3 regions of the Exiguobacterium sp. SH4S7 genome follow, and region 1 is predicted to be linked to each of the others. Evidence: riboswitches for the same ligand, from Rfam matches in the RefSeq annotation. Region 1 holds a riboswitch; each other region holds the start of a gene.
The links. Region 1 has a riboswitch for thiamine pyrophosphate ahead of thiW (energy coupling factor transporter S component ThiW). Riboswitches for the same ligand answer to the same signal wherever they lie in the genome.
Positions count from the first base shown of each region.

Region 2: another riboswitch for thiamine pyrophosphate. It lies ahead of thiT (energy-coupled thiamine transporter ThiT); the one in region 1 lies ahead of thiW (energy coupling factor transporter S component ThiW).
Region 3: another riboswitch for thiamine pyrophosphate. It lies ahead of EVJ29_RS03935 (YkoF family thiamine/hydroxymethylpyrimidine-binding protein); the one in region 1 lies ahead of thiW (energy coupling factor transporter S component ThiW).

Region 1 is NZ_SJUT01000003.1:400,440-410,182, reverse strand. It holds gene EVJ29_RS08860 (methyl-accepting chemotaxis protein) at 1-584, shown strand, start outside; gene EVJ29_RS08855 (putative quinol monooxygenase) at 686-970, shown strand; gene EVJ29_RS08850 (VOC family protein) at 985-1,869, shown strand; gene EVJ29_RS08845 (LTA synthase family protein) at 1,911-3,713, opposite strand; gene EVJ29_RS08840 (VOC family protein) at 3,826-4,224, opposite strand; gene EVJ29_RS08835 (YcxB family protein) at 4,318-4,821, shown strand; gene EVJ29_RS08830 (GNAT family N-acetyltransferase) at 4,803-5,282, shown strand; gene thiW (energy coupling factor transporter S component ThiW) at 5,317-5,805, opposite strand; TPP riboswitch at 5,868-5,966, opposite strand; gene EVJ29_RS08820 (hypothetical protein) at 5,991-6,311, opposite strand; gene EVJ29_RS08815 (aminoglycoside phosphotransferase family protein) at 6,356-7,324, shown strand; gene EVJ29_RS08810 (hypothetical protein) at 7,325-8,071, opposite strand; gene EVJ29_RS08805 (DUF402 domain-containing protein) at 8,281-8,820, shown strand; gene EVJ29_RS08800 (tetratricopeptide repeat protein) at 8,870-9,743, shown strand, end outside.
Region 2 is NZ_SJUT01000002.1:162,005-171,747, reverse strand. It holds gene rlmN (23S rRNA (adenine(2503)-C(2))-methyltransferase RlmN) at 1-79, shown strand, start outside; gene EVJ29_RS04985 (Stp1/IreP family PP2C-type Ser/Thr phosphatase) at 88-822, shown strand; gene pknB (Stk1 family PASTA domain-containing Ser/Thr kinase) at 828-2,765, shown strand; gene rsgA (ribosome small subunit-dependent GTPase A) at 2,809-3,693, shown strand; gene rpe (ribulose-phosphate 3-epimerase) at 3,695-4,351, shown strand; TPP riboswitch at 4,371-4,470, shown strand; gene thiT (energy-coupled thiamine transporter ThiT) at 4,545-5,117, shown strand; gene EVJ29_RS04960 (thiamine diphosphokinase) at 5,117-5,704, shown strand; gene rpmB (50S ribosomal protein L28) at 5,762-5,950, opposite strand; gene EVJ29_RS04950 (Asp23/Gls24 family envelope stress response protein) at 6,203-6,565, shown strand; gene EVJ29_RS04945 (DAK2 domain-containing protein) at 6,588-8,264, shown strand; gene sdaAB (L-serine ammonia-lyase, iron-sulfur-dependent subunit beta) at 8,328-8,990, shown strand; gene sdaAA (L-serine ammonia-lyase, iron-sulfur-dependent, subunit alpha) at 9,003-9,743, shown strand, end outside.
Region 3 is NZ_SJUT01000001.1:776,763-786,505, forward strand. It holds gene EVJ29_RS03905 (amidase family protein) at 1-1,285, shown strand, start outside; gene rlmN (23S rRNA (adenine(2503)-C(2))-methyltransferase RlmN) at 1,355-2,416, shown strand; gene EVJ29_RS03915 (SMP-30/gluconolactonase/LRE family protein) at 2,580-3,461, shown strand; gene EVJ29_RS03920 (hypothetical protein) at 3,474-3,740, shown strand; gene EVJ29_RS03930 (GTP-binding protein) at 4,076-5,269, shown strand; TPP riboswitch at 5,335-5,435, shown strand; gene EVJ29_RS03935 (YkoF family thiamine/hydroxymethylpyrimidine-binding protein) at 5,515-6,108, shown strand; gene EVJ29_RS03940 (ECF transporter S component) at 6,101-6,676, shown strand; gene EVJ29_RS03945 (ABC transporter ATP-binding protein) at 6,669-7,997, shown strand; gene EVJ29_RS03950 (energy-coupling factor transporter transmembrane component T family protein) at 7,997-8,734, shown strand; gene EVJ29_RS03955 (DUF1643 domain-containing protein) at 8,748-9,335, opposite strand; gene EVJ29_RS03960 (lysozyme) at 9,369-9,743, opposite strand, start outside.

The sequences.
Region 1 (9,743 bases):
TCGGTGAAGTCAATCATGCGTTTAAAGGGTTGGCGGAGCGCTTCCAAGAAGTACGGACGATTACGGGGACGATTCAGCAGATTTCGTCTCAGACGAACCTCCTGTCGCTCAACGCCTCAATTGAAGCGGCGCGAGCGGGTGAGCACGGGAAAGGGTTTGCCGTCGTCGCGTCCGAGATTCGAAATTTGTCGGCTCAAACCGCCCAAGCCTCATCTCAAATCAATGATATTATCCAACTCGTCATGCAAGAGGTACAAGTGACGGAACGGGCGATCGATGGCAGTACAGAACGTTTGTCGACGCAGGAAGAGCAAGTCCGTAAGAGTGGGACGTCGATTCTCTCCATGATTCAAATGACAGGGACGGTCGCGAGCACGGTGGATGAGACATCGACCCAGCTCCAAGTCGTCGCATCAGAACTGAACAAAGTCCATCAAGTGACGGGCCAAATGTCAGCACTGATGACAGCTCTCGAAGAGAACGGTCAAGACGTGCATGTGTTGACGACGTCGCAGCAACAGGCGTTGACTTCGTTAAAGGATCAAATTGCAGAATTGAACGAGATTGCGAACGAACTCGTCTAAATGATGGACACGCCTTAAAAATAGGCGTGTCCATTTGCGTATACATCTCTTCTAAAACGGGAAAAGTTTTGCGTCAGTCCTAAAATGAGGAGGAACGATCAATGGAAATTACGATCACAGCTATTTTAAAGGCTCACCCGGGCAAAGAGAGTGAGTTGCGTCAAGCACTCGATCAGGTCATCCCGCCGTCGCGGCAGGAAGAAGGGTGCCTCACCTACGTGTTACACGAGTCAATCGATGCGCCGGGTACGTTCGTGTTCTATGAAAAGTATCGGGACGAGACGGCGCTCGACCATCATATCAACTCAGCCCACTACCAAGCGTATCGGCAAGCTGCCGAGACGTTACTCGCCGTCCGTGACGTGTACCGTTTGCAAGAGGTCTGAAAGGAGACAGTCCGATGATCACGCAACCGATTATTCCGTGTATTTGGTTCGAGCAAGACGTCGAAGCGATTGCCGATTGGTACGTCTCGATATTTCCGGATTCATTCGTCGACTATACGACGAAACTTATCGACACTCCGCCTGGCGAGACGACGGTCGTCACGGTCTCACTCTTTGGTCAGTTCTTTCAACTGCTCGGTGCCGGTAACTTGAAGGAGCGGAATCCGTCCTTCTCCTATATGGTCTCGCTCCCGACGTCAGAAGAAGTCGATACGCTGTGGGACAAGTTATCGGACGGTGCTGACGTGCTCACGCCGCTCGACACGTACGACTTTAGTGAACGTTACGGTTGGTTGAAAGACAAGCACGGCGTCTCTTGGCAAATCATGCACAACGGTGGCATGGACATCCAGACGGTGACCCCGTGTCTGTTATTCGTCGGGGAGGCGTTCGGTCGGGCCGAGGCGGCGATGGACGATTGGGTCACGGTATTTCCGGACTCTTACGTCCTCGACGATCAGATGATCCGTTACGATAAAGACGATGGCCCAGAATTAGAAGGGAAGTTGAACTACGCCCGTTTCGTCTTATCTGGACGTGAGTTCGTCGTCATGGACAGTGCCGAGCATCACCAGTTCGCTTTCAACGAGATGCAGTCGCTGATCGCGTTTTGTGAGACACAAGACCAAATCGATGCGTATTGGGATGAACTATCGTCCGTACCTGAAGCCGAACAATGCGGTTGGCTACAGGACCGCTACGGCGTCTGCTGGCAAATCGTGCCGTGGGAGATGGAAGAGATGCTGACGACCGGCACGCCGGAACAGTTGGCGCGGGTAACGGCAGCGTTCTTGCCGATGAAGAAGATCGATCTGACCGAGTTGCGAAAAGTATATTGAAATGAATCATGCCGCCCTTAACGAATCGGGGCGGCATGGTTTTATTCGCGTATCTTTTTAGAGAGTGCGTCTTTCTCGATGATCGTATCGGACAGACGCAGCTGTTCGGCCGCTTCGTCGATGAAAGGCTCACATTGACTGAGCGGTAGCTCGTCTCCTGTCTCGACCGCGTAACACGTCCCGTTTCCGATGGGTTCGGTCAAGTTGGGAACATAGTAGAGCGTGTCGTACCGGAACGACCCGTTACGGAACACGGTCAAGTTCGGTTCGTCGTCGAGCAATGTGCTACCGAGCATGTAGGCGGGCTCCATCCCGAGCAACTCTAGGATGGTCGGGGCGATGTCCGCTTGACCGCCGCTCGCTTCGATCGTTCGACCTTCGTTCAAGTTGGCTGGCTTGATGTAGAGCGGAACAGAACGGTCGAGCTGAAACAGTTCGACGGCCGAATCGGCGTTCGCTTGCTCGGCCATCTCGTCACCTGCTGAGGTCAGCCCGCTGTCATGATCGCCATAAAAGACGACTAACGAATTATTCCACGTCCCGTTCGCCTTCAATTGATCGACCATCAATCCGACGGCCGCGTCGACGTAATGGATGGTATGGTAATAGTTTTGAAGCAGCGGATCGTCATATCCGGTCAAGTCCAAACGCTTCTCTTCTTCCGGAATGTCGTACGGCGTATGGCTCGTCAAAGCGACCATGAACGCATAAAACGGTTCTGCTAACGTGTCCATCGCTTCGACGGAAGTGGTCAAGAAGTCTTTGTCGTTAAGTGCCATGCCGATCACGTCCTGAGCGGGGTAATCGTCTTTGCTGAAAAAATGATTGAAGCCGATATTGTCGTAGACGTTGTCGCGGTTCCAAAACGTTTTATCGAACGCATGCATCGCGGCCGTATCATAGCCGGCTTGGCGCAAACGTTCAGGTAAGGCGTCAAACGTATGGTCACCGTACTGGGTGTACACTGAACCGGATTTGACGGGATAGAGCGAGGTGTTGACCGTGAATTCCGCATCCGACGTCCGGCCTTCGTGCGTCTGATGATAGAAGTTCGGGAAGTACAACATCTCGTCACGAAGCGCGTTCAAGTTCGGTGTCAGTTCCTGTCCGTTGATCGTCTGTCCGATCACCGACGTCTGGAACGACTCGAGCTGCAGCATGATGACGTTCGTATCAGCCGTTGTCTCGACGTCGGTTGGAGTCGAGGTACCGAGCCGCGTCTCTTCTTGTGCGGTTAAGCCGTCTCCGAAGCCGAGTTGGTCGCCGATGCCACGGAATAAGTCGAGGCCGTGATACCCCCAAAAGCCGTACTCGTAATATTCACGCATGTTCGAAATCGGTGCTTGCTCGTCATCATTCGGCTGACTGACGGTTAATGGAACGACGAAGGCGGCCAAGCCGATGACAAAACCGGCAGCGGCGATCCGGCGGTTTTTTCCTGTGACTTGCGCAGGTCTTTTTCTCATATAGACGAGGACAGCGGTATAAAGCACCAGGTCCGCGAACAATAGAAAGTCGGTCGGTTGAATCAACGTCAGGAAGCCGCCGCCGACGTCGCCCATCTGACCAACGTCTGACAAAAGCGCGACCGACAACAGATTGCCGAAATAGCGGTAATACCAGACGTCGGAGATGAGGAGTGTGCTGTGTAGAAACAGCGAGGCGAATAAAATCCAGCGCCGTGTTTTCGTCTTCACGAGTAGAGCCCAGCTCGTCATCATGAGAATCATCCCGATATTGACGAGTAAAAAATGAACGTTGAACGCGCTCGCGGTCAAGACGCTGAATAAAAATAGTTTGGCAAGTGATAGTGACAGATAACTCCAATAATCAAGATATTTCATAAATAGCCTCCAAACGGTACGTACACGTCGTATTCTTTTTCATGTACCTGTTCGTAGGTGGCGGGAAACATGGGGGTGTGCGATACGGACGAAAAAAAGCGAGGCGAGCGCCTCACTTGATCAAAAATGTGTCCCGAAGCTCGATGATCGTGCCTTCCGGGGCTTTTAGTTTGCTCAAATGTCCATCGACGACGAAGTAGATGTTGCCGCCATGTTTCGGCAAGAACGTGACACCGAGCGCCTCGAGCCGACGGACTTCCGCTTCAAGGTCATCGACGTACAAGGCGAAGTGAACGGGTCCGGCCGCATGTTTCGAATACGGCGATAACGTCTCGTCGGTCTTCGCCGTCTGGAGTTCGATATAGAAGTCGCCGAGCTTGAGCCAACTGTTGAACGCCCGGGTATGGAAGTTGGGTGACTCTTGGACGAGCTCAAAACCGAGCGTTTCATAAAATTGCTTTGACGCCGCATAGTCGGGCGTTTGGATACAGAGATGGTGGATTTGTTTCATCGTGTCACTCCTTTGCTTTCATTTTAGCGAATAGGAGCCTGAAGCGGAACTTTTCTTGAACGAAGACGTATACGACACCGAGGAGGGATACATATGGAAATCCAATACGAATTGACGGAAGAAGACTACATTCACTTCAACTTGAGTCATATTAGACGTTCAAAGATAGGGAAGAGGATGCTATTCCTGCAGCGCATCATCGGGCCCGTCATCATTTTAGGTGGTGGCGCTTTGACGTTCGCGACATTGTTTCAAGATACGAGCTGGTGGCTGTTTGGGGTGTATGGCGTCATCAGCCTCATCTGGTTTCTGTATTATCCGAAGTATTTTGAACGGCATATCCGAAAACAGACGAAGCGGATGATTCAAGAACGAAGCAATGAAGGCATGATCGGCCCGCATACGATGGATCTGGATGAAGACGGTCTTCGTGACAAAAATGCGTTCGGGGAGACGAAAGTCTCATGGAGCGGCATCAAGGAAGTCGTCGAGGAAGCCGATTATGTGTATTTGTATAACTCGTCGGTCAGCGCCTACATCTTGCCGAAACGCGGGCAGGACATGGAGGAGGTACAACGATGGCTACCGATGCGTTGACGATTCAACCGATTGATGAGACGAACTTGGATGCGGTCGTCGCCTTGACCGTCGCACCTGGTCAGGCCCGCTTTATCGAAACGAACGCGGAATCGCTCCGCGAGATGGACGTCGACGTCAAGTACGCGTGGACGTGCTACGCGCTCTGTCGAGACAATCAACCGGTCGGCTTCATGATGGTCGGGGCCGAGAACAAGGTGGAGCGTTACGTCTGGCTCGACCGCTTTATGATTGATATGGATGAGCAAGGGAAAGGCATCGGGTCAACATTTTTGCAACTTGCGATTGAGTGGATGCAAGAGCGATTTGATGTCGATGACCTCATCCTCAGCCTCCATCCGACGAATGAACCGGCGAAACGGTTTTATGCGAAGGGCGGATTCGAGGACAGTGGCTTGATTGATGAAGCGAACGGGGAAGAGATTTGGGTGTATCACGTGAAGCAGGGACAGCCTTCCTAAGTCGGCCGTCCCTGTTTTGGTGGTTGTTGTTCAATTATCGCTTCACCGTGAGCGGACGCAACTGTTTGACCCGCGCCAAGACGATCCAGCCGAGGATGGCTCCAGTCATGCTCGAGGCGAGGAAGGCCGGGAAGAAGAACAGCGCCCCAAACTCAGAACCCATTAAGATTTTCGCGTATGGGACGGCGATGAGCGAGGCAATGACGCCCGTCCCGATGACTTCACCGAGCGCAGCGAAAGCGACCCGGTTCGTCCGCACGTAAAATAGTCCAGCAAGCAAGGCGCCGATCATACCACCTGGGAAGGCGAGCAACGACCCGGTCCCGGTCATGACACGGACAAGTCCGGTCACGAACGCGACGAGGACGGCACCAATCGGACCGACGGTGACGGCGGCGATGACGTTCACCATATGTTGCACCGGATAGGCCCGGGCGACACCGGTCGGGATGGAGATGAATAAGGAGCCGATGATGGCGATGGCGATGAGCATCGCCATCCAAGTGAGTTGTTGAATACGCATGAAGTGTCTCCTTTCAAAATGAAAACGCACTTCTCCAAGTGGAAAAGTGGCGTGGACAGACAGACGTATCCAAGCCACTTCCCTACGCTGGTATGAGCCAGATCAGGTTCGAAGGGTCCGGCAGTTGCCGTCTCAGCCCGAAGGCTCCCCTAGTGGTCGTTTATTGGTTTGAGTATAGCATAACGTTATTTTGTTGCCTCAATTTTTCGCGGTCGGAAGATGAAATAAATGATACCGCTATACAGGGCGTATAAAAACAGGGAAAACATGAGATTGATGACCCACGGGAGTGTACCCATAAATACGGTGACCGAGGCGTTACGGAACCAGCCGAGTGAAAGACATAGTCCGACAAAGCTGAGCACGATCGTCGTCCAAAAGCTGATATCTGGACGTCTCGACACACGGCGAACGACTAGACCAATTATGAAGCTGAAGACAGCCGTCGCACCTAAATACATATAGAGTAGCGCATCGACCGGGTATGAATAATAGACAACGTCCATATTATTTCCTCCTAAACGAAGTGTGGTGAAAGGAAGTGAGGTCAGTGAGGGATGCCATCCCATGGCGTGACGAGTCTTACCGTGAACAGTTCGAGCACTGGCTCGATGGTCACGTGCCAGGCGTGACGTGGCGGGTTGTGAAAGATACCGATTTGACATACTTGATGTATGGAGAGTACGGGGCAGACCGTTACTACGCCAAGGCGGTGACAGCAATCAGTGGTGGCGAGGCTGAACTGTCGATGCATCTAGCCGAACGGCATCCGGGACTCGTCCCGGAGGTCATCGCCATTGCCGCGACACGCAACTGGCTACTTATGCGAGACATCGGCGGGTATGCACTTCGTGAATACCCTAAGCACAGTCGGTACAAAGCGGCTGTGCGTCAATATGCGAAACTACAGAGAAAAGAAGCGAATTACACGGATACGCTTTTGGCCTACGGTATCCCGGACCGGCGTCCGGCTCGTCTAAAAGAAGAGATACGGACGTATTTACCCGAGTTATGTACGGGGTTAGATCGAGATAAGGCAGAGGCGGTGCTGGCGCTCCAAGACGAACTCCTCACCATGTGCGACGAGCTCGCGACTGGGGTGCCGATGAGTCTCGAGCACGGCGACTTACATGGCGGCAACATCTTTTGGCGCAAACAGACGGATGACTTATGTATTCTCGATTGGGGCGATGCGACCGTCACCCATCCGTTCTTCAGCGTCCGTGTGTTTTGGAACGCGCTCTACGACTTGTTGCCAGAAGACGATGAAGTCGCATGGTATGAACAGATTCAGAAGATGCGTACCGTCTACTTGGCTGAGTGGGAAGGTGTAGCGCCTCGGGACGTGCTATGGCGCCATTTGTTGATCGCTGAAGAGCTCGGTTGCGTGTATCGGGCGCTGTCGTGGCATGTATATGTGACCAACTATCGGTATGATCCGTCCGAGTCAGCCGATAAACCGGCCCAATGGCTCAACTTGTTCCTCGAGTATCGGGACTTGAAACGTCGCGGTACGTGATCACTCGTTCTTCTCGAGCAGGTTTTCATAATCCGTCTCGTTCCAAAACAGCTGGGCGATTGACTCCGGTGCTTTCAAAATCTCACCGTCTTGGTCGTAGACGATAGCGTAGCCGTTTTCGATCTCAAAGACGATCAAGTCGGCCGTCACTTCCTTGACGCCGTTCCCGGCAATGATGACGTTCTCGATTGGGTCGCGTGCGACTTGAACTCCCCATTCGTCGAGCTCGACGATGAGCGCTGACGTGTAGGCATGGCGGTCGTAAATCGATTGAAACTCGTCTTGCGTCAATGTGACGTCGGTCGGGGGGGCACTCGTCCCGTATTTGCGCTTCTCAATCTCCTCAACGAATTGCGTGAACGACTCTTCTTGCCAAAAGAGTGGTGCGACCGACTCGGGACCGTTGGCGATCTCACCGTCTTCATTCTCATAGACGGTCGCGTACGTGCCGTCGTCGAGCTTGAACGGATAAATATCGGCGTATGTATGATGGATCCCGTCCCCGGCGATGACGACGCGTTCGAACGTCTCACGGAACGGTGTTAGCCCTTGGGTTTCGAGCGCTGCTAACAAGTCTTGGGCAGTCTCGTGTTGGTCAAAGACGTCTTTGAAATCTTCTCGTGTCCATTCGATCGTCGCTTCTTCATCTTGTTCATTCATATCAGGAGAGACGATTGGTTGCTCGGCTTGATCGGTACAACCTGTCAGCAAGAACGCGCTTAAGCCAAGTAGTCCTAATCGTTTCATAAAACAACCCCCTAGTAAGTTACATTATTTCCCTATTTTACATTAGCGTAGCATGTATGAAATAGGATGAGAACCTGGATACTTTCTCATCTAGGGCAAATGGAATCGCTACCTCGTCTGGTTCAATCCACACAATCTGTACGATTGAACAGGGGAATGTCGACTTTTGGCGAACACATTTAGGAAACTGATTTAAAGGAGAGAGAGAGATGCCAAAACGAAAATTTGCCAATCGTCGTGATTGGGAACGCATATTAAAAAATCGATACGCACAAATGGAGGTGCGGGACGATCGCTTCTCGGGCACCGTCGCCCTCTTTCAAATTGACGCCGTCCGAGCCCCACAATATAAGATGCATCAAGGAAAGGAGTTCATCGTCGCCGACGCAGGTTACGCGTGGCTCCAGTACTTCTCAGAACATGAACCGTTCGGGGTGACCGTCATGTTCGATGACCGGGGCAACATCGTCCAATGGTACATCGATATCGTCGAGGGGATCGGGTATGAGGATGGGATTCCGTACATGGATGACCTCCTGCTCGACATCCTCATCTTCCCGAACGGTGACGTCGTCCGTAAAGACGAGGATGAGTTCGAAGCGGCAGCCAAGTCAGGTGAGCTCACGCCGGAGATGGTCGACCGTGGCTGGCGTGATTTCAAGGCGACGCTCGATCGGATCGAACGCCGCGACTTCGTCTATTTTGATTTAGCGAACGAGCATTACGAGCAGTTGAAGCAAAAGCTTTGAGTCTTCCCGTACTGCTTTTGGTACAGTGAAAGAACAGGGGGGAAGATAGATGAAACAAATTGATCTCGAGAAGTGGCCGCGTAAAAAGCATTATGAGTTTTTCAAGGCGTTTGACGCCCCGCATTTCAACGTGACGGCGAACGTCGACGTGACGAAGCTACATACGTTCGCGAAGACGCGCGGACAGTCATTTTTCAAGCTGTTCTTATACGGCGTGGTGAAGACGGCGAACGCCATCCCTGAACTTAGGTACCGGATGCGCGGTGACGTGGTCGTCGAGCATGATGTCGTCCATCCATCGTTCACCGTCATGATGGATGATGACGTCTTCAATTTCTGTACGGCGACGTATAAAGACGCGTTTCCCGACTTCATGGAGGAAGTGGCCGTGCGGATGAGCGGGGCGAAACGAGAAGTCGTCGTCGGAGATGACGAGCCGGACAGCCTGCTCTATATTACGAGCGTGCCTTGGCTCACGTTCACGAGCATCAGTCACCCGACGAATGACCAACAGCACGATAGCGTTCCGCGGATCGCCTGGGGCAAATTCACGAAAGTTGGCGACCGGATGATGATGCCGCTCTCAGTCCAAGCGCACCACGCGCTCGTCGACGGCGTCCATATCGGGAAATATTATGAGAAACTGCAAGCGTGGCTCGATGATTTGAGCGACCTTCACGTTAAACAGCCAGAAGAAGTCGGACTCGACGAGGCGATCCGCCTGCGCGAGAACGGAGAGCTCGAGCGGGCGAAGCAGCTGTTGCTCATGCTGTTGCGTCAAGATGAGAAAAATCCACGACTCCACGCGCAATGTGCCTGGTGTTATGACTCGCTCGGCGAAGAGCGTCAAGCCGTCCCGCACTATGAGCGGGCCATCCGACTCGGTCTGAGCGGTCACGAGCTCAGTGAGACGTATATCGGGC
Region 2 (9,743 bases), on a different contig from region 1:
TCGTCGCGAACAAGGTTCGGATATCGATGCGGCTTGTGGGCAGCTTCGAGCGAAGGAGCGCGAACAAGAAACGAGGTAATCAGGAAGATGGAATTAGCATACCGAACCGACCGTGGGCAGGTGAGGGCTCAAAACGAGGATGCCGTCTTGATTTTAGGGGACGAGCATGCTGGGATCGCCCTCGTCGCCGACGGCATGGGGGGGCATGAGGCAGGAGAGGTCGCGAGCGGGCTCGTCATCGAGCAGTTTCGTCGCGCCTTTCCGACGCTTCCGGCCACACCGTTAGCGATGGAGACGTGGTTCCGTGATAACGTGGAGCTGGCAAATGAGCAAGTGCTTGAATTCGCGAAGCAGTCTAATCTCGTCATGATGGGGACGACCATCGCTGGCGTCTGTTGGCATGACGAAACGATTGTCATCGTGCACATCGGCGATAGCCGCGTCTACGCCCTTCGTGGCGGAACACTCCAACAATTGACGGAAGACCATTCTTACGTCAACGTGCTAAAACAACTTGGGGAATTGACGGAAGAAGAAATGCGGATCCACCCGAAACGAAATATTATCACCCGTGCGATCGGCTCAAAAGAGCACGTCGAACCTGATCTGCAAGTGTTTGCCGACCCCGAGTTCGACACGATTTTAATCTGTACGGATGGCTTGACGACTCACCTGACAGATGAAGCCATCAAACACGCCTTAACTCGTCCCATCTCTGCGGACGCTAAGGCGGACATGTTGATCGATCAAGCCAACCGATTGGGTGGGAGCGACAACATCACTGTGGCGCTCGTCCAATTTACAGATAGAAAGAGAGGATGAATCCGATGCGAAGTGGAGAACGAATCAACGATCGTTATCGGATCGAACAACAAATCGGTAGCGGCGGCATGGCAAATGTCTACCGGGCTCACGATGAGATTTTAAACCGAACCGTCGCCATTAAGGTGTTACGATCTGAATTCTCGCATAACGAACAATTTATACGCCGGTTCGAACGAGAAGCCCATGCGGCAACCAGTCTGAACCATCCAAACATCGTCGCCATTTATGACGTCGGAGATGAACAAGACATTTATTACATCGTCATGGAACATGTCGATGGTATGACGCTCAAACAATATTTACAGGAAGAGTACATATCAATCGAGGAAGCGTTACGGATCATGGGACAGATCTGTGATGCGATCGATCATGCCCATGCCCATCGCATCATTCATCGGGATATCAAACCGCAAAACATGATGATCGACCAAAACGGGAACGTCAAAGTGACCGATTTCGGGATTGCCGTGGCCATGTCGAACGCGACGCTGACCCATACGATGTCAGTCCTCGGGTCGGTCCACTACTTCTCTCCGGAACAAGCGCGTGGCAAGTTTGCCGATGAGAAGTCAGACATTTATTCGCTCGGTGCGGTGCTGTACGAACTTGTGACAGGACGAGTCCCGTTCATCGGTGAGACCCCGGTCGCGGTCGCGTTGCAACATTTGCAAGATGATCCGATCCGACCGCTCGACTTGAACCCTAAAATTCCGCAAGCGCTTGAGAACTGTATTATGCAGGCGCTCGCCAAATCGCCGGGGGCACGACATGCCTCGGTCGCTGCTTTTAAAAAAGACTGCTTGACGTCGCTCAGCCCAGACCGCGCGGACGAACCGAAACGGATGCCGACAGAACAAGACGAGTTTGATCAGACGCTCGTCATGGCGCCTGTCGTCCCGGAAGAACCGAAAGAAGTCGTCAAGCAGCCGGCAGCTGCAGTCGAGCCGGAATCAGCGACGCCGAAGAAACAAAAGAAAAAGAAGTGGTGGCTCTGGCTATTGCTCGTGCTTCTATTGATTGGTGGCGGGGTTGCCGCGTATGTGGTTGCAGATGAAATGTCACGTGCCGTCGTGCCTGATGTCGTCGGTATGAGCGTCGGTGATGCGACGACTGAACTGGAAGCATCCGGATTCGTCGTTGAGACGACGGACCGAGTGAGTGACAACGTGTCTGAAGGCGACGTGATTTCGCAAAACCCGCAACCTGGACGGAAGCCGAAGCGTGGAACGGTCGTCACCATCGTCGTGTCTGCTGGGAAAGAGACGGTCGAGATGCCTGACGTCGAAGGGTTGTCTCAAACAGCAGCGGAACGAACGTTGAAAGATCTTGATTTCACAGATATTGAAATCCAATCCGAAGCGTCCGAAACGGTCGACAGCGGAGATGTGATTTCGCAGTCGATCACGCCAGGTGAAGAAGTTATCGCGTCGGAAGAGACGGTCACGCTCGTCGTCTCGACCGGCAGCAATAAAATTGAGCTCGCCAATTTGACGGGCTACACGTTCGAAGAGGCGTCAACTTATGCCGAGCAAAACAACTTGAAAATCGTGAAACGCGATGAGTATTCGACGAGCATCCCAGCGAATCAAATCATTCGTCAACTTCCGACGTCAGGGACGGCGGTCGACCCGGGAACGGAACTGACGGTCATCGTCTCACAAGGGGTCGAGCCGACCGACATCTCGATCGAGCGAGAAGTGGACGTCGAAATCGAACCGCCGGCAGAAGGTGAAGAGGCGGAGCCGGTCGAAGTCGTCATCCGTACCGTCGATGCCCGTGGTGAGATCGAAGTGTTGCGTGATATGATCACAGAAACGACGACGTATTCCTATACGCTCGTCATTGCTCCGGACGAAGTCGGTACCGCGACGATTGAAGTCGAGGGAGAAGTCGTTCGGACCGATACGGTGACATACGCCCAAGCAAAAGATTCACAATGAAGAGGTGGCGTGCGCGTCACCTCTTTTCTAAGGAGGAAACAGGATGAAAGGAACGATTATTCGCTTGCAAGGTGGATTTTATGATGTCATGACCGAAACGAAAGTTGAAATCAGATGTCGCGCCCGGGGAAACTTCCGGAACCGAAACATTTCGCCCGTCGTCGGGGACGACGTCGATATTCAAGACCAAGGGGACGGGACCGGCTACATCATGGCTGTCGATGAGCGGTCGAACCATCTCGTCCGTCCGCCGATCGCCAACATCGATCAGGCGTTTCTGCTCTTTTCCGTGAAAGAGCCGGCGTTCTCGTTCCATTTGCTTGACCGCTTTCTCATTTTGATCGAATCGAAGCAAGTTCACCCAATCATCGTGTTGACGAAGATGGACTTGTTGCTAGAAGCTGAAAAAGAAAAAATTAGTGCGGCGGCAGCGCTATACCGTTCGATCGGCTATCAAGTCATTGAGACGTCGACCGAAGACGGAGCTGGAATCGAGCTCATCCGCAGCGCGTTCAAAGACAAGACGAGCGTGTTCGCCGGACAGACCGGCGTCGGGAAGAGTTCGTTGCTGAACGCGGTCGCACCGGAGCTCGAACTCGCGACTGGTAAAATTTCGAAAGCGCTTGGCCGCGGGAAGCATACGACGCGTCACGTCACGCTCATCACACTCGCGGACGGGTTCGTCGCCGATACACCTGGATTCTCGAGTCTTGAGTTCCCGGAAGAACTTGAAGTCGAGGAGATGCGTTGGTGTTTCCCTGAATTCGTCTTGCGGCACGATGACTGTAAATTCCGTGGTTGCGCCCATTTGAACGAGCCAGGTTGTGCCGTCAAAGCGGCGGTCGAGGCCGGAGAAATCGCTTCCACCCGCTATGCGAACTATGTTACGTTTATGGAGGAATTAAAAGATAGACAACGGAGGTACTAACATGATTAAAATCGCACCATCGATCCTGTCGGCCGATTTTGCCAACCTTGAGGCAGAGGTCAAAGCGGTCCAAGAAGCAGGGGCCGATTACATTCATTTTGACGTCATGGACGGTCAGTTCGTGCCGAACATCTCGATTGGACTGCCGGTACTCAAAAGTTTGCGTGACAAGTCGGACATGGTATTAGACGTCCATTTGATGATCGACCAACCGGAACGGTTCGTCGAGGACTTCGTTCAAGCAGGCGCCGATATCGTCACGGTCCATGTCGAGGCGACAAACCATTTGCATCGCGTATTGCAACAAATCAAAGGAGCCGGCGCCAAGTGTGGTGTCGTCTTGAACCCACATACGCCGTTGTCATCAATCGAGCACGTGCTCGGTGATGTCGATATGGTATTGCTCATGACCGTGAACCCTGGCTTTGGCGGCCAAGCGTTCATCGAAGCGGTCGTCCCGAAGATCGCGGCGCTCAGCGAGATGCGCCAAGCGCGTCGTCTCGACTTCGAGATCGAGATCGATGGCGGGGTAAATCCTGCGACGGCAAAACTTTGTATCGACGCAGGTGCCGACGTCCTCGTTGCCGGTTCAGCCATCTATAACGAACCGAGCTATAAAGACGCAATCGATAGCATTCGCAACGCGTCTCGTGTATAATCGTCTGTAGAACAACAAATATTGTCGCAAGGGGTGTCACATCTGTGGCTGAGAGGCATGAGCTAACCCTTTGAACCTGTTCCGTTCACACGGACGTAGGGATGTGGCGAAAATGCACGTTGCTACACGATAGCAGCATGGCGTTTACGTCATGCTGCTTTTTGTCGTTCACTCATATCAAGGAGGGAATAAGATGAAACAACGTTTAAAACTACAGGCGCTCATTGAAATCTCGCTGTTCGCCTCGCTCGGACTGATCTTTGACATGCTCATCCCATATCGGTTGCCGCAAGGCGGAGCAGTCAGCTTGGCGATGCTGCCGATTCTCGTGATGGCTTATCGGCATGGATTGAGAGGCGGACTCGCGACAGGCGCGCTCGTCGGGACGCTACAACTGTTATTTGGGGCCTATATCTTCACGCCGGTCCAGTTTTTACTCGACTACACGGTCGCCTACGGCCTCGTCGGAGTCGCCGGCATCTTCGCCGGGCAAGTCAAACAGTCGGCAAAAGACGGCGCCAAGAAAACGCTCACGTTCTATTTGATTCTCGGGGCGTTGATCGGCTCGGCGCTCCGCTACGTTGCGCACGTCGTCTCCGGCATCGTCTTCTTCGCCGAGTATGCGGAAGGACCGGTCGTCTTGTACTCGCTCGGCTATAACTTGACGTATATGTTGCCGTCGTTCCTCGTCTCGGCGGTCGTGATCGTGCTCTTGTTCACGTCGGCGCCGCGTTTCGTGACGCTCGCGACACGGGACATCAGATAATGCGTGTCTTGATTGTGGCTGCGAGCCCGGAAGCGGTCCCTGAGCTTCCTCGGAACGCCGATTACGTCATCGGCGTCGACGGCGGCTATCATACGCTGCTCGACCGTGGGATGAAGCCGGACCTGCTCGTCGGTGACTTTGATTCGTTCACAGGCACCGTGCCGGAGGAAGCTGTCCGTTATCCGTCTGAAAAAGACGTGACCGACCTTGAGATCGCTCTCGAGGCGGCACGAGGGAAAGGGGCGGACGTGATCGACGTGTACGGTGCACTCGGGGGCAGACTCGATATGACGCTCAGCAACGTCGGTCTGCTCGAGGCGTACCCCGAGATGCGGTTGTTCGCAGACGGGCAAGAAGTGCGCCTCGTCGGAAAAGGGGACTATCGTCTCCCGCGTCGTCCTGACCATTACTTGTCGCTCGTACCTTGGAAACGGGCCTCGGTCTCGATTCGTGGCGTCAAGTACCCGCTCGAGAACCATGACGTCGTCAGCCATGAGGCGCTGACGATCTCAAACGAGTGGTCGGCGGAAGAGGCGGATTTGCTCGTTCATAGCGGCAACGTCTTGATTATGTATATAAAGAAATAAACAAAAAAAATCCCATCGGCGCATGCCGCTGGGATTTATTTCGTTCGTGTATGGTAATTATACGCGTTCAACGAGACCTGATTTAAGAGCGCGAGCTGAAACCCAAACTCGTTTAGGTTTACCGTCAACGAGAATGCGAACTTTTTGTACGTTTACACCCCAAGTACGTTTTGTCTTGTTGAGTGCGTGCGAACGGTTGTTACCTGACTTAGGTGACTTACCTGTTACGTAGCATTTACGTGCCATGCGTTTCCCCTCCTTTTTTATGTGGGTTCGTCCTAATAGACACTCGTTTATATTAGCATGGGTTTTTTCACGATGCAACTAGAAAATAACCGGATGACAAGAAAAAAACTTGACATTACGGATGAGGATTTTAATAATGAATGAGGGTTGCGGTTACAATTGACCGAGTTTAGGGGCATGTCCTTTTAATAACTAGGTACTTATTGTAGAATATACTGTAGGAATCATTCCGAATAAAGGAGGCTACTCCATATGGCAATTGAAATGAAGACAACATATGGCAATATTGATATCACGAACGACGTGGTCGCGACACTCGCGGGCGGTGCGGCGATGGAATGTTTCGGCGTCGTAGGAATGGCGTCACAAGCTCAACTGAAAGACGGGATCGCAGAACTGCTCAAACGTGAGAATTATGCGCGTGGCGTTGTCGTACGTCAAGATGGAGAAGACGTACATATCGATATGCACATCATCGTGAGCTACGGGACGAAAGTGTCGGAAGTCGCGTACAACGTGCAAAGTCGTGTAAAATACACGCTCGGTGAAACTTTAGGATTAAACGTTTCGTCGGTAAATATATTCGTACAAGGCGTTCGTCTGACGAATGACTGACGAGAACGAAGGAGGATTTGGTGTGGGGTTAAAACGTTTAGATGGATTGGTGTTTGCGCAAATGGTCGCAAACGGTGCAGCCAACTTGAGCCAAAATGCAGATTACGTGGATTCGCTTAACGTCTTCCCGGTCCCAGACGGCGACACGGGAACGAACATGAATTTGACGATGACTTCAGGTGCGAAGGAAGTGGCCGCACTCGACACAGCGAACATCGCTGACGTGTCATCGAAGTTTGCCCGCGGCCTACTTATGGGGGCCCGTGGGAATTCGGGTGTTATTTTGAGCCAATTATTCCGTGGTTTCGGTAAATCGATCGAAGGAAAGACAGAATTGTCGACACTCGACTTTGCCGAGGCACTCAAACGTGGCGTCGACACGGCATACAAGGCGGTTATGAAACCGGTTGAAGGAACGATTTTGACGGTTGCTCGTGAAGCGGCCGACGAAGCGCTCCGTGCCTCTGAGTCGACGAGCGACTTCAATGAGTTCATGGAGCAAGTGATCACGGAAGCGAAAGCGTCGCTCGAGCGGACACCTGATTTGTTGCCGGTCTTAAAAGAAGTCGGTGTCGTCGACTCAGGCGGTCAAGGTCTCCTCGTCATCTATGAAGGGTTCCTCGCGAGCCTTGAAGGGAAAGAGCTCGAGAAGCCGCACGCACCGGTCATGGATGCCCTCGTTGAGGCAGAACACCATGCTGCGCAAGGTTTCATGTCGACGGAAGATATCGAATTTGGATATTGCACGGAGATCATGGTCCGTTTCCAAGACGAAAAGTTGAAACAGACTCCGTTCGATGAGGACGTGTTCCGTAACGAACTGTCTGAACTCGGAGACTCGCTCCTTGTCGTCGCCGACGAAGAGTTGCTCAAAGTCCACGTTCACGTCGAGACGCCGGGCGACGTCATCACGAAAGGACAACGTTTTGGTGAGCTTGTCGCGGTCAAGATCGAGAACATGCGTCAACAGCATTCGACGATTCTTGAAGAAGAGCACGGTGCCAACCAGCACGGCGTTCAAGCGACTGCCGTCAAAGCGAAAGTGCCTTACGCGATCGTCACCGTCGCCATGGGTGAAGGTGTCAGTGAACTGTTCCGTTCGCTCGGTGCCGCACATGTCATCGAAGGCGGGCAGACGATGAACCCGTCGACGGAAGACATCGTCAAAGCGATTGAAGCGGCGAACGCCGAGCACGTCTTCATCTTCCCGAACAACTCGAACATCATCATGGCCGCTGAGCAAGCGGCATCGGTCGCACCTTGCGGCGTCTCGGTCATTCCGACGAAGACGGTACCACAAGGACTAGCGGCTGCCATCGCGTTCAATCCTGAAGCGGATGTCGAGACGAACGAGTCGGTCATGAAGACGGCCGCAACTACGGTCAAGTCAGGACAAGTGACATACGCTGTCCGTGACACGAGTATCGACGGTGTCGAGATTCGTAAAGATGATCATATGGCGATTGCTGAGAAGAAAATCGTCGCATCATCAAAATCGAGTCTAGAAGCGGCAAAAGCGCTCGTAGATGCACTTGTGGACGCGGATGATGAGATTGTCACGATTTTGACGGGCGAAGGTTCGTCGGCGGAAGACGTCGCAGCACTCTCGGCTTACATCGAATCGAAGAACGATGAGATTGAAATCGAAGTTCACGACGGTAAACAACCGCTCTACTCCTACATTTTTAGTGTGGAATAAGCTGTATCTCAGCCCTGCCTTCTGTATAATGAAGGTAGGGTTTTTTTGAAAGGGGGAAATGCGATGAAATATCGCAGTGTGTTTGATATTATCGGACCGGTCATGGTCGGACCATCGAGTTCGCATACGGCCGGAGCCGCACGGATCGGTCTTATGGCCGGCAAACTGTTCGGCCGAACGCCGGACCTCGCGCGGATCACATTTTACGGGTCGTTCGCCGACACGTATCGAGGTCACGGGACAGACGTCGCCATCGTCGGAGGCATCATGGGGTTCGATACGTTCGATCTTCGCATCCCGCAAGCGCTCGACATCGCGAAAGAGCGGGGAATCGAAGTCGTCTTTGAGACGAGCGACGCGCTCACGGATCATCCGAACACGGCTCGGGTTCATCTCGAGGACGCGGAGGGGACGTTTGAGATCGTTGGGATCTCGATTGGCGGTGGCACGATTGAAATCACCGAATTGAACGGATTCCCGCTCAAGCTTTCCGGCGGTGGACCGGCACTCGTCGTCTTGCATCACGATCGCTTCGGGGCGATCGCGGCCGTGACGGGCATACTCGCCAAGCACGAACTGAACATCGGGCATATGGAAGTGAGCCGTCATGAAAAAGGCAAGCAAGCCTTGATGGCGATTGAAATGGATGAACCGATGCCAAAAGACGTATTAGCGGAACTGGAACGGTTACCTCAAATCGAACGGGTAGCCATCTTTGGGGAATAAGGAGAAACGACTATGTTTAAATCAGTAGAAGAATTAGTACGGACGGCAACGGAACGAAACATCCCGATCTCTGAAGTGATGATCGAGCAAGAAGTCCACGTCAGACGCTCGACACGAGAAGAGGTCATGGCGATGATGGAACGTAACCTTGAAGTGATGGAAGAAGCGGTCGAGCGGGCGATGCAAGGCGTGACGTCTGTGACGGGGCTGACTGGGAATGACGCCGTGCTCATGCAAGACTATGTCCGGTCGGGCAAATCACTTGCCGGTGACTTGATTTTAGATGCCGTCGCCAAAGCGATCGGCACGAACGAAGTGAATGCGGCGATGGGACGGATTTGCGCGACACCGACGGCGGGGAGCGCCGGGGTCGTACCGGGGACGCTATTTGCGGTCAAGGACCGTCTCGAGATGGACCGCGATGCGATGATTCGGTATTTGTTCACCTCGGGCGCGTTCGGATTCGTCGTCGCGAACAACGCCTCGATTTCGGGTGCGGCCGGAGGCTGTCAGGCCGAAGTCGGTTCCGCGACCGGTATGGCTGCAGCAGCCATCGTCGAAGCGGCCGGCGGGACACCGGAACAGTCGGCGACGGCGTTTGCGATCGCCTTGAAAAACATGCTCGGGCTCGTCTGCGATCCGGTAGCGGGTCTTGTCGAAGTACCTTGCGTCAAACGGAACGCCATGGGTGGGGCGAACGCGGTCGTCGCGGCTGATATGGCGCTCGCCGGCATCACGTCCCGCATCCCGTGC
Region 3 (9,743 bases), on a different contig from region 1:
GAACGATAAACTGAAAGCGGTCATCCAAGTGAACCCGGACGCGTTGTTTGAGGCGGAGGCGGCTGACCGTGCCTACCGACGCGGAGACCGGCTGCCACTCCTCGGTATTCCCGTTTTACTCAAGGACAACATCGAGACGGCGGGACTCATGAGGACGACTGCCGGCGCCGTAGCGCTCGAGCATCACTTTGCCGGTCGTGACGCTGAACTCGTCCGTCGCCTCCGTGAGCACGGGGCGGTCATTCTCGGCAAAGCCAATTTATCGGAATGGGCCAATTTTTTGACGGAGGACATGCCGAACGGATGGAGCGGGGTCGGTGGCCAGACGCTCAATCCGTATGGTGACAATCTCGACGTCGGCGGTTCGAGTTCTGGTTCGGCGTCAGCGGTCGCTGCGAACTTGACGATGCTCGCTGTCGGCAGCGAGACGAGCGGGTCGATCATCCACCCGAGCGTCCATAACGGCATCGTCGGCATCAAACCGACGGTCGGGCTCATCAGCCGGAGTGGGATCATCCCGATTTCGCGGTCGCAAGATACGGCCGGTCCGATGGCGCGGACGCTCCGCGACGCGGTGCTCGCACTAGAAGCGATGTGCGGGGAAGACGACTCGGACCCGGCGACGACACATCTACCGGCCGGTCCACCGTACCGGACGTGTCTCGACGAACGTCAAGCCGTCGGCATGCGCGTCGGTTTCGTGAAGGCGGAACTGTCGGATGAAGAACAGACGCTCTATCAAGCGGCGCTGGCGTTACTCAAAGCGAGCGGGGTCGAGCTCGTCGAAGTCGACCTGCCGTCAAACGACGGACTTGACCAAGGCGACGTCCTCTACCATGAGTTCAAGCTCGGGATCGAGGCGTATTTGGCGACGACAGCGCTCCCGTATGAAACGCTCAAGGACTTGATGGACTGGAACAAGCTTCACCCGGAAACGATCCCGCACGGACAAGTTACGTTCGAGAAAGCGAATCAGTTATCAGGGCGTTTGACCGAGTCGAGCTACCTCGAGCGACGCTTAGCCGACGTCCGGCACGCGAAAACGGACGGCCTCGATCGTTTATTGATGGAACAAACGCTTCACGCCCTGGCGTTGCCACACGACTTGAATTACGATATGGCGGCGAAGGCAGGGCACCCGACGGTCACGATCCCATACAAGCTCAAACAGAGCGGGGCACCTTTCGGGCTGTCATTCACGGGTACGAGCTATGCGGAACGAGACCTCATCCGTATCGCCTACGCGTTCGAACGCCACGTGACGCGTCCGATCCCGCCTATGTAAGAACGTTGCACCTGTCGCTCACGTCCGCTACAATGGTACGTATGCGGATTGAAGAAAGGACAGATTACAATGAAATCATCTATATATGGGCTGACATTTGATCAGCTGTCGGACGCTTGCGTATCTTGGGGATACAGTGCCTACCACGCCAGACAAATATGGGACTCGCTTTACATCGACCGTGTCAGACGGCTCGACGAGATCGCGGTTCGTCCCGAAGTTCGCGAACAGCTTGAGGCGAACTATGCGCTGACGACACAAGAACTGTTCGTCAAACAAGAAGCGGGTGACGGCACGGTCAAATTCTTACTTAAACTGCACGACGGGCATTATATCGAAACGGTGCTCATGCGCCATAAGTATGGACGTTCCGTCTGTGTGACGACACAAGTCGGGTGCAACATCGGCTGTAGTTTCTGTGCGAGCGGCCTCTTGAAAAAAACACGCGACTTGACGGCGGGTGAGGTCGTCGAACAGATCATGACCGTTCAACACTATTTAGACGAGGTCGGTGAAGATGACCGCGTCAGCCACATCGTCGTCATGGGAATCGGGGAGCCATTCGATAACTTTGATAACTTGGTCGACTTCCTCCGTGTCGTCAAAGACGAGCGCGGTCTCGCGATCGCTCCTCGTAAAATCAACGTCTCGACGAGTGGGCTCGCCGACAAGATCTACAAGTTCGCCGACCTTGACCTGCGCATCAACTTGGCCCTCTCGCTGCACGCGCCGAACGATGCGCTGCGGACGAGAATCATGAAGATCAACCGGGCGTTCCCGCTCGATAAACTGATGCCGGCGATCCGCTACTACGTCGAGAAGACGAATAAACGGATCACGTTCGAGTACATCTTGCTCTCGAAAGTGAACGATTTGCCGGAACATGCCGAAGAACTCGCGGCGTTGATCGATGACATCAAAGACAAGTCTTACGTCAACTTGATCCCATACAACCCGGTCAACGAGCACATCCAGTACGAACGGAGTACGACCGAGGACATCATGGCGTTTTACGACGTTTTGAAAAAACGGGGCATCAATACGGGCGTGCGTCTCGAGCACGGGACCGATATCGATGCGGCGTGCGGCCAATTACGCAGTAAACAAATGAACGTCGAAGGCGCCAAATAAACGAACGCTCCGAATCGAAACCGATTCGGAGCGTTTTTATCGTGCCCGGGCGTATAATGCGTCAGATGAGAAATATCTTTAAACATTTTTGTGAATGATGAATAGTCCTTACCCCCTCAGGGAATAGTCTTTTGATATCAAAGCAGAGAGTGGAGGCAATTCAATGGAGACAGTAAACGCTACGTTATGGATTCGAGTCAGAAACACGCTCGGGGAAGGGCCTTGCTGGGACGCTGAACTGAAGCGGTTCTACTGGGTCGATATCGAAGGGCACGCGCTCTGGTGGTACGATGAGAAAGAAGATGAATTATCTTCGTTTGATATGGGACAGCAGGTCGGGTTTGTCGTCCCTAAAGTGACCGACGGCGTGATCGTCGGATTGAAGGATGGTATCTATGAGTGGGATGAAACGTCGAAACAACTCGATAAACTCGTCGAACTTGATGACCCGGAAGGTGTCCTTCGCTTCAACGATGGGAAAGCCGACCCGTACGGTCGTGTCTTCGCCGGGACGCTCCACTTAAAAGACGAGTCTGAGCAGGCGACGTTGTTCCGCTTGAACCGCGACGGCACGACCGAGGTCATGTTGAGCGGATTGACGTTATCGAACGGGTTGACGTGGTCACCTGACCATACGTCGTTTTACCATATCGATACGCCGACCGAGACGGTTCGCAAGTTCCCGTTCGATTTGAAAACGGGCACGCTCGGGGAAGGTGAGGTCGTCATTGATTTCAAGAATGAGGACGGGTTCCCGGACGGCATGACGTCGGATGAAGACGGCTTTTTATGGATTGCCCACTTTGCAGGCGGGCGCGTCACGCGGTGGAATCCGGAGACGGGTGAAAAAGTGCTTGAAGTCATCGTCCCGGCGCCGAACGTCACGTCGTGTAGTTTTATCGGGGATGACTTAAAACAATTGGCGATCACGACGGCACGGGAAGGCATGGACGACGAGGCGCTCGCCGCTCATCCGGATGCGGGTTCGGTCTTCAAGATCGATACGGACGTGAAAGGGATGCCACTTTATCGGTTTGGACGTTAAGGAGGGACGGCTATGGTGAAGCGATTGCTCGTGCGAGCGGGAATCGGATTGGCACTAGCGGCGGTGGCTCGGGTCGGGATTCAAAAGTTATTGGACGACCGGGCCCGGAAAGAAGACCATACGTATCTTGAACCAAAGTGGGACGAGACGCCGAGTGTGGATGCCGATAAGGATGATGACGAGGTCGGATTGACGCAACTCGATTCGATTTACCGGGCCGAGTGGCAGGCGAACACGTATCCTCGCTCCGAGGCGGAACGGAAAGCGTTAGAAGAATAACTGGTACGAAGAACATATCCAGAGCTTTTTCTTCGGCCGTCGGGGCCTCAGAAAAAGACAAATGGCCGCTAGATGGCGACCGTTTGCGTTGCTCGTTCGATGGCGCCCCGACTCCTGCAGGAAAGCAAACCAACGGAGACCCAGCAGCGACGTGAGTCGCGATGCGGCTCCGGGATTGCCTGCGGAAAGCGTGGGCGCTGGAAGGACGAGCGATAACAATCATGTTAGTCAACAAGAAAACACGCTCCTTTTGAGCGTGTTTTTTTGTTGACAACGGACGTGATCCCGTTCATTATCTAAAAAGTAATGATTACGATTTAAAGGTGGTATACATCATGAAACGAATTCCGATCACAGTCTTGTCCGGATATTTAGGAAGTGGCAAGACGACGTTGCTCAATCATATGTTGAACAATCGGGATGGTAAAAAATATGCCGTCATCGTCAACGATATGAGCGAGCTGAACATCGATGAGCGATTGATTGACGGGGCAGGTTTTTCACGGACGGACGAGAAGTTGGTGGAGCTGTCTAACGGCTGCATCTGCTGCACGTTGCGAGAAGATTTACTCGAGGCGGTCAGCGAGATTGCGAACGACCGACAGCTCGACGGCATCATCATCGAGTCGTCAGGTATCTCGGAACCGATCCCGGTCGCGCAGACGTTTACATATGCGGATGACGCCTTGGGTATCGACTTGACGAGCCGTGTGTATGTTGACGCGATGGTGACGGTCGTCGACGCATATCGATTTTTAAAAGACTTCAACTCGGGCGAATCGCTGCATGAACGGAAACAGGCTGTCGACACGGGTGACGTCCGGGAAGTCGTCGATTTGCTCGTCGATCAAGTCGAGTTTGCCGACATCATCGTCCTCAACAAGGCGGACCGGGTCACGGAACCGGAACTGCACGAGATCGAAAGTCTGTTGCGCGCGTTAAACCCGGCGGCGCGACTTTTGACAAGTACGTACGGGAACGTATTGTTGTCCGACCTGTTAGACGTGAACTTGTTCGACTTCGACCAGGCGATGCATGCCGCCGGATGGATCCAAGAGCTCGAGACAGACGACCATACCCCTGAAACCGAAGAGTACGGCATCAGTTCGTTCGTCTATCGCCGCCGCCGTCCGTTCCACCCGGAGCGTTTACATGCGTGGATCGAACAGTTCCCGGAAGAAGTCGTCCGGGCGAAAGGTTTTTTATGGATCGCCTCACGGAACGACATCGCTTGCCTGTTCTCCCAAGCGGGGTACGCGTCGACGCTCGAACATGCCGGCCGTTGGCTCGCGACGCTTCCTGACGCGGAACGAAAGCAGATGTTCGCCGCCGAACCAGAGCTTGAGGCCGATTACATCGAGCCGTACGGCGACCGCCAGACGGAGCTCGTCTTGATCGGTCACCGAATGGACCGCGTGCGCGTCGAGCTTGAACTTGACGCCTGTCTACTGTCAGACGAAGAGATGGCGTCAGACTGGACAACGTTACGGGATACGCTTCCAGGAAACGGAATCGCGACGTTTTCATGATTTAACCGTTTACAATTCAGAATCGAACGGCTATACTTTTGCTTGCATGAACAACCGCATACATTGGACTACACTAGGGGTGCTTCGGCTGAGATGTGAGCATGGCTCCAATCCCTTATAACTCGATCCAGGTAATACTGGCGTGAGGAAGTGTGGCACTTTTTCTGATGGATTGATGATTGGATAAGTGGCCGCATTCTCATGGATGCGGCTTTTTTGTGTAACCAAATAAAGGGGGAATCATCATGAATCAACAATGTGGAACGAGCCCGATCGTCGGGTTCCGCTTTACGCTAAGCCCGATGACGTCAGAGTTCATACCGGTCATCAAAGGAGCACTCAAAGAAACTGATTTAAGCAACGTCTGGAGGCACACGGACGATGTGTCGACCGTGATTCGCGGTCGGGCCGAGCACGTGTTTGACGTCGCGAAAGCAGTCTTGTCACACGCAACGAAGACAGGGACCCACGTCTCGATGAGTGGAACGTTCTCGGTTGGCTGTCCGGGTGACACAGCCGGGGACAATCTGCTCGACGTATCGAGTGAACCTGTGAACGGGCGGGTAGGTGCGCAATACGTCTCTTCACAGTTCGCGCTCTACCCGCTCGGTGATGATGATTACATGGACATCATCTATGAAGAGATCGATTTCGCGAAAGCACGGGGTGTGTTCAATGACGCGATGCATTATGCCTCAGGAATTCACGGAGACATCGAGCCGGTGTTCGCGTTTTATGAGGCGACGTTCAACCGTGTTCGCGAGAAGTCGAGCCACGTCGTCATGTCGGTCACGTTCAGTGTGAACAGTCCGTCACACGAGGGACGCATCGATGCTTAACTCATGGAAGTTGAAAGAAATCGTCTTGTTGTCGATTTTATCGGTCGTCTTTGCCGTCGTCTATTTGGCGTTCGTCCATGTGGGGAACTTGTGGGCCGGCTTGATCGGGCCGATCGCCTATGAATGGATTTTTGGGATTTGGTTCATCGTCTCGATTATTACCGCCTACATCATTCGAAAGCCAGGCGCCGCCTTTTTGTCGGAAGTGCTCGCAGCGTCGATCGAGATGATGATCGGCAATGCGATCGGTCCGCGCATCATCCTCGTCGGCATCATTCAAGGACTCGGCGCCGAAGCGGCGTTCGCACTAACCGGGTATAAGCGGTATGACTTGTGGGTGCTCATGCTCGCCGGATTCGGTGCGGCAGTGACGAGTTTCGCATATACGTACGTCATGGGAGGTCTCAGCGCGCTCAGTCCGACGTACGTGGCTTTGATGTTCGCACTACGGGCGACGAGCGGGATGCTCATCGCAGGGATCGGCGGGAAGATTTTGAGCGACTTGTTGCTTCGAACGGGTGCGCTAGAAGGGTATGCCGTCACCCGGCAGAGGAAGGCACATGGTTGAGACCGAGCGTCTGGCGTTTCGTTTCCCGGGGGAAGAACGCGACGTATTGACAGATATCACACTTCGTCTTAAGGACGGCAGAACGCTCATCACCGGGGCGAGCGGGTCGGGGAAGTCGACTTTGTTCGCCTTGTTCAATCGGCTCTACCCGGACAACTGTGATGGGATTGTGACGGGGCGATTGCATCTATTCGGTCGGTCCTATGCCACGTATCGGCCTGGCGAGGTGAATCGCCGCGTCGGGACGGTGTTTCAAGACCCGGACAGCCAGTTCGTCATGCAGACGGTAGAGGAAGAGCTGATTTTCACGCTCGAAAACTTTTCGGTCGCCCGAAGCGAGATGATGGACCGTGTCTCAGCGATTTTGCACGAGTTACATTTGTCCGATTATCGCCACCGCACCATCCATGATTTATCAGGGGGCGAGAAGCAGCAAATCGACGTCGCCTGTGCCTTGATCGGATGTCCGGAATGGCTCTTACTCGACGAGCCGCTCTCACACCTCGACCCGGCGACGGCACGTCGGTTCGTTCGCTGGCTCGACAAGTCCGCACGGAACGTCAATATCGTCGTCATCGAGCATCGTCCGTACATGTGGGGCGACTTCTTTGACCGGCACCTGGAACTCGTGAACGGAAGGATCGCAGGCGATGGATCGTTCGTCGTTCAACCGGATTATACATTTACGCCGATTGAAACGACACGGGGCACAAACACATTATTTCAGATACCGAAAGTGAATCACAAAAAGTTTCAACTTGCAGCGAGCAAAATCGCAGTGGCCCCCGGGGATGTGATCGCCATCCTCGGTCGGAACGGCAGCGGCAAATCGACGTGGCTAAAAAGCCTGGCGCGGCATCACCGTGAAGTCGGGCTCGTCCCGCAATCCCCGGCGCATTTGTTTGTGACGAGTGACGTGTCGCGGGAACTAGCATATGGACATAACCGTTCAATCGAGGACATGTTGGCACGCCTCGGGCTTGAACGTCTGCGTGACGCCCATCCACTCTCACTCAGTCACGGTCAAAAACGGAGACTCGCCATCGGGGTGATGCTTCTGTCGGGTAAACAACTGCTCGCGTTTGATGAACCGACGGCCGGTCAAGACGAGGCATCACTTCGAGCGCTCCATGCATTGATGGCTGAACGAGTCCGTGCGGGGCAGACGGTCTTGTTCGTAACGCACGATCTCAGTTTCGCCCGTGCCGCGAGCACGTATTATTTGATGAGTGACGGGAACTTGAGTGGGCCGTACGATGCGTCGATTTGGGACGACTCGGACTTATTGCGGGCCCACGGACTGTTGACGGAGGCGTTTTGATGACGTTTCACGAGATGAACCCGACAATCAAGTTCTTGACCGTGACGTGTCTCATGTTCGGTCTCGCCTTCGTGTACAACCCGTGGACTCCGCTCGTCGTCTTCTTCGGCACAATCGCCCTCCAATTCATCTTTTCCGACGTGAGCTGGAAGCGATGGGGACTGTTCATGATCCCATTTTTACTGACCGCGCTCGGGACGCTTTGGACGACGCTCGTCTTCGGCAGAGAGGCGAGCGGGCAAGTCGTGTTCTCGCTCTTCGGCAATGATGTCACCGAGGAGAACGTGTTGTTGGCGGCGACACTTTCGCTTCGGGTCCTCGCCTTTACGGTCCTGTCGCTTCTGTTCACGCTGACGACGGACCCGAAGCGGTTCGTCTACAGTCTGATGCAGCAGGCGAGATTGTCTCCGAACATCGCCTATAGCGTCTTCGTCGGCTTTCGCTTTTTCCCGATTTTAAAGATCGAACTGATGCAGCTCTATGAAACGCATGCCTTACGTGGCGTGCGCCTCGACACCCGGATCGATCACGTGCGGCACATCCCGAAACTCCTAATCCCGCTTCTTGCCGGCGCTATCCGTCAAGCCGAGCGGATCGCGTTCTCGATGGAGGCTCGGGGATTTACGGGTGAACATCGTTCCACGTACGAGGTGATTCCGGTCACGCGAAACGATTTTCTGTTGGCGTCACTCTTGTTCACGCTGTTCGGAGTAAGTGTATGGATCGGCGTGCGATAAAAAACAGGACGACTCATTTCGAGTCGTCCTGTTTTGTCTCTTTCAAGATCTTAAATTTCGGTTTGATCGATTCGTTATTGAACGCTTCGAGTACCGTATTTTCATTGGCCATGCGAATTTGTTGCGGTTCGCCTTTTGACGTCGTACCGATACAATACATGCTCGCCTCGTGCTCGGCGAATAACGTCTTGTACAGTGTGGAATGGTGCATGAGGCGCCCAGGCGAACCCCAACCGACGATGATCATGCCGCCGCTCGTCTCGACCTCGTCGAGCGTCTCTTCCACGTAATGAAAGTTCACTTCGTCGAGTTGAGACTCGACGTAGGGTAGGTTGTCATTGATGGCGAGCGTCGGGACGAGACTGATGACGCGCATCTCGCGGATCGGTTTGTCCAAATGGTTCCGCATGAGCATGTAGGCGCGTTGAGTCGTCGTACCAGATAAAAATGCATCGCTCATCCGTGGAGAATAGATGATGACGGCACAAATCACCCCATCGACGACGTCGGTGAATTCATACGTTCGCATGTAACGCTTTGTCTTGTCTTCGTTAAATATCGATTTGACTCGAATCGTCACTTCCTCGATATGCGTGTTCATGTTGTTTCCTCACTTTAACCAAGTAGTGCCGGGTCATGCCCAGCCTGCGAACCAATCGAGATACCGGATCGTATACCGGGCGACCTGCTGCGTCGTCGTCGTCGCGTCACCAGGCAGTAAAGACAGCTCGTCCTGATACTGCTCATAAAAGGACATGACGTCTGACACGTACTGGTCACTCCGGTTGTATTCAAAGATGGCGTTTTGAATCGAGTCGACTGAATCAGTCGTCTGCCCGCCGTGCTCGCTCAAATAGTAAGCGGCGGCATGGGCCGAGTCGACCAAACTATGAGGGTCGGCCTTGCCGTCATCATCCCCGTCTCGGCCTAAGCCGCCGTACTGCTCAATCAGCGTCAAGTCGGTCAAATCGACTTCGTCTTCCGGGACATCACCTTTTTGGTCATCCGT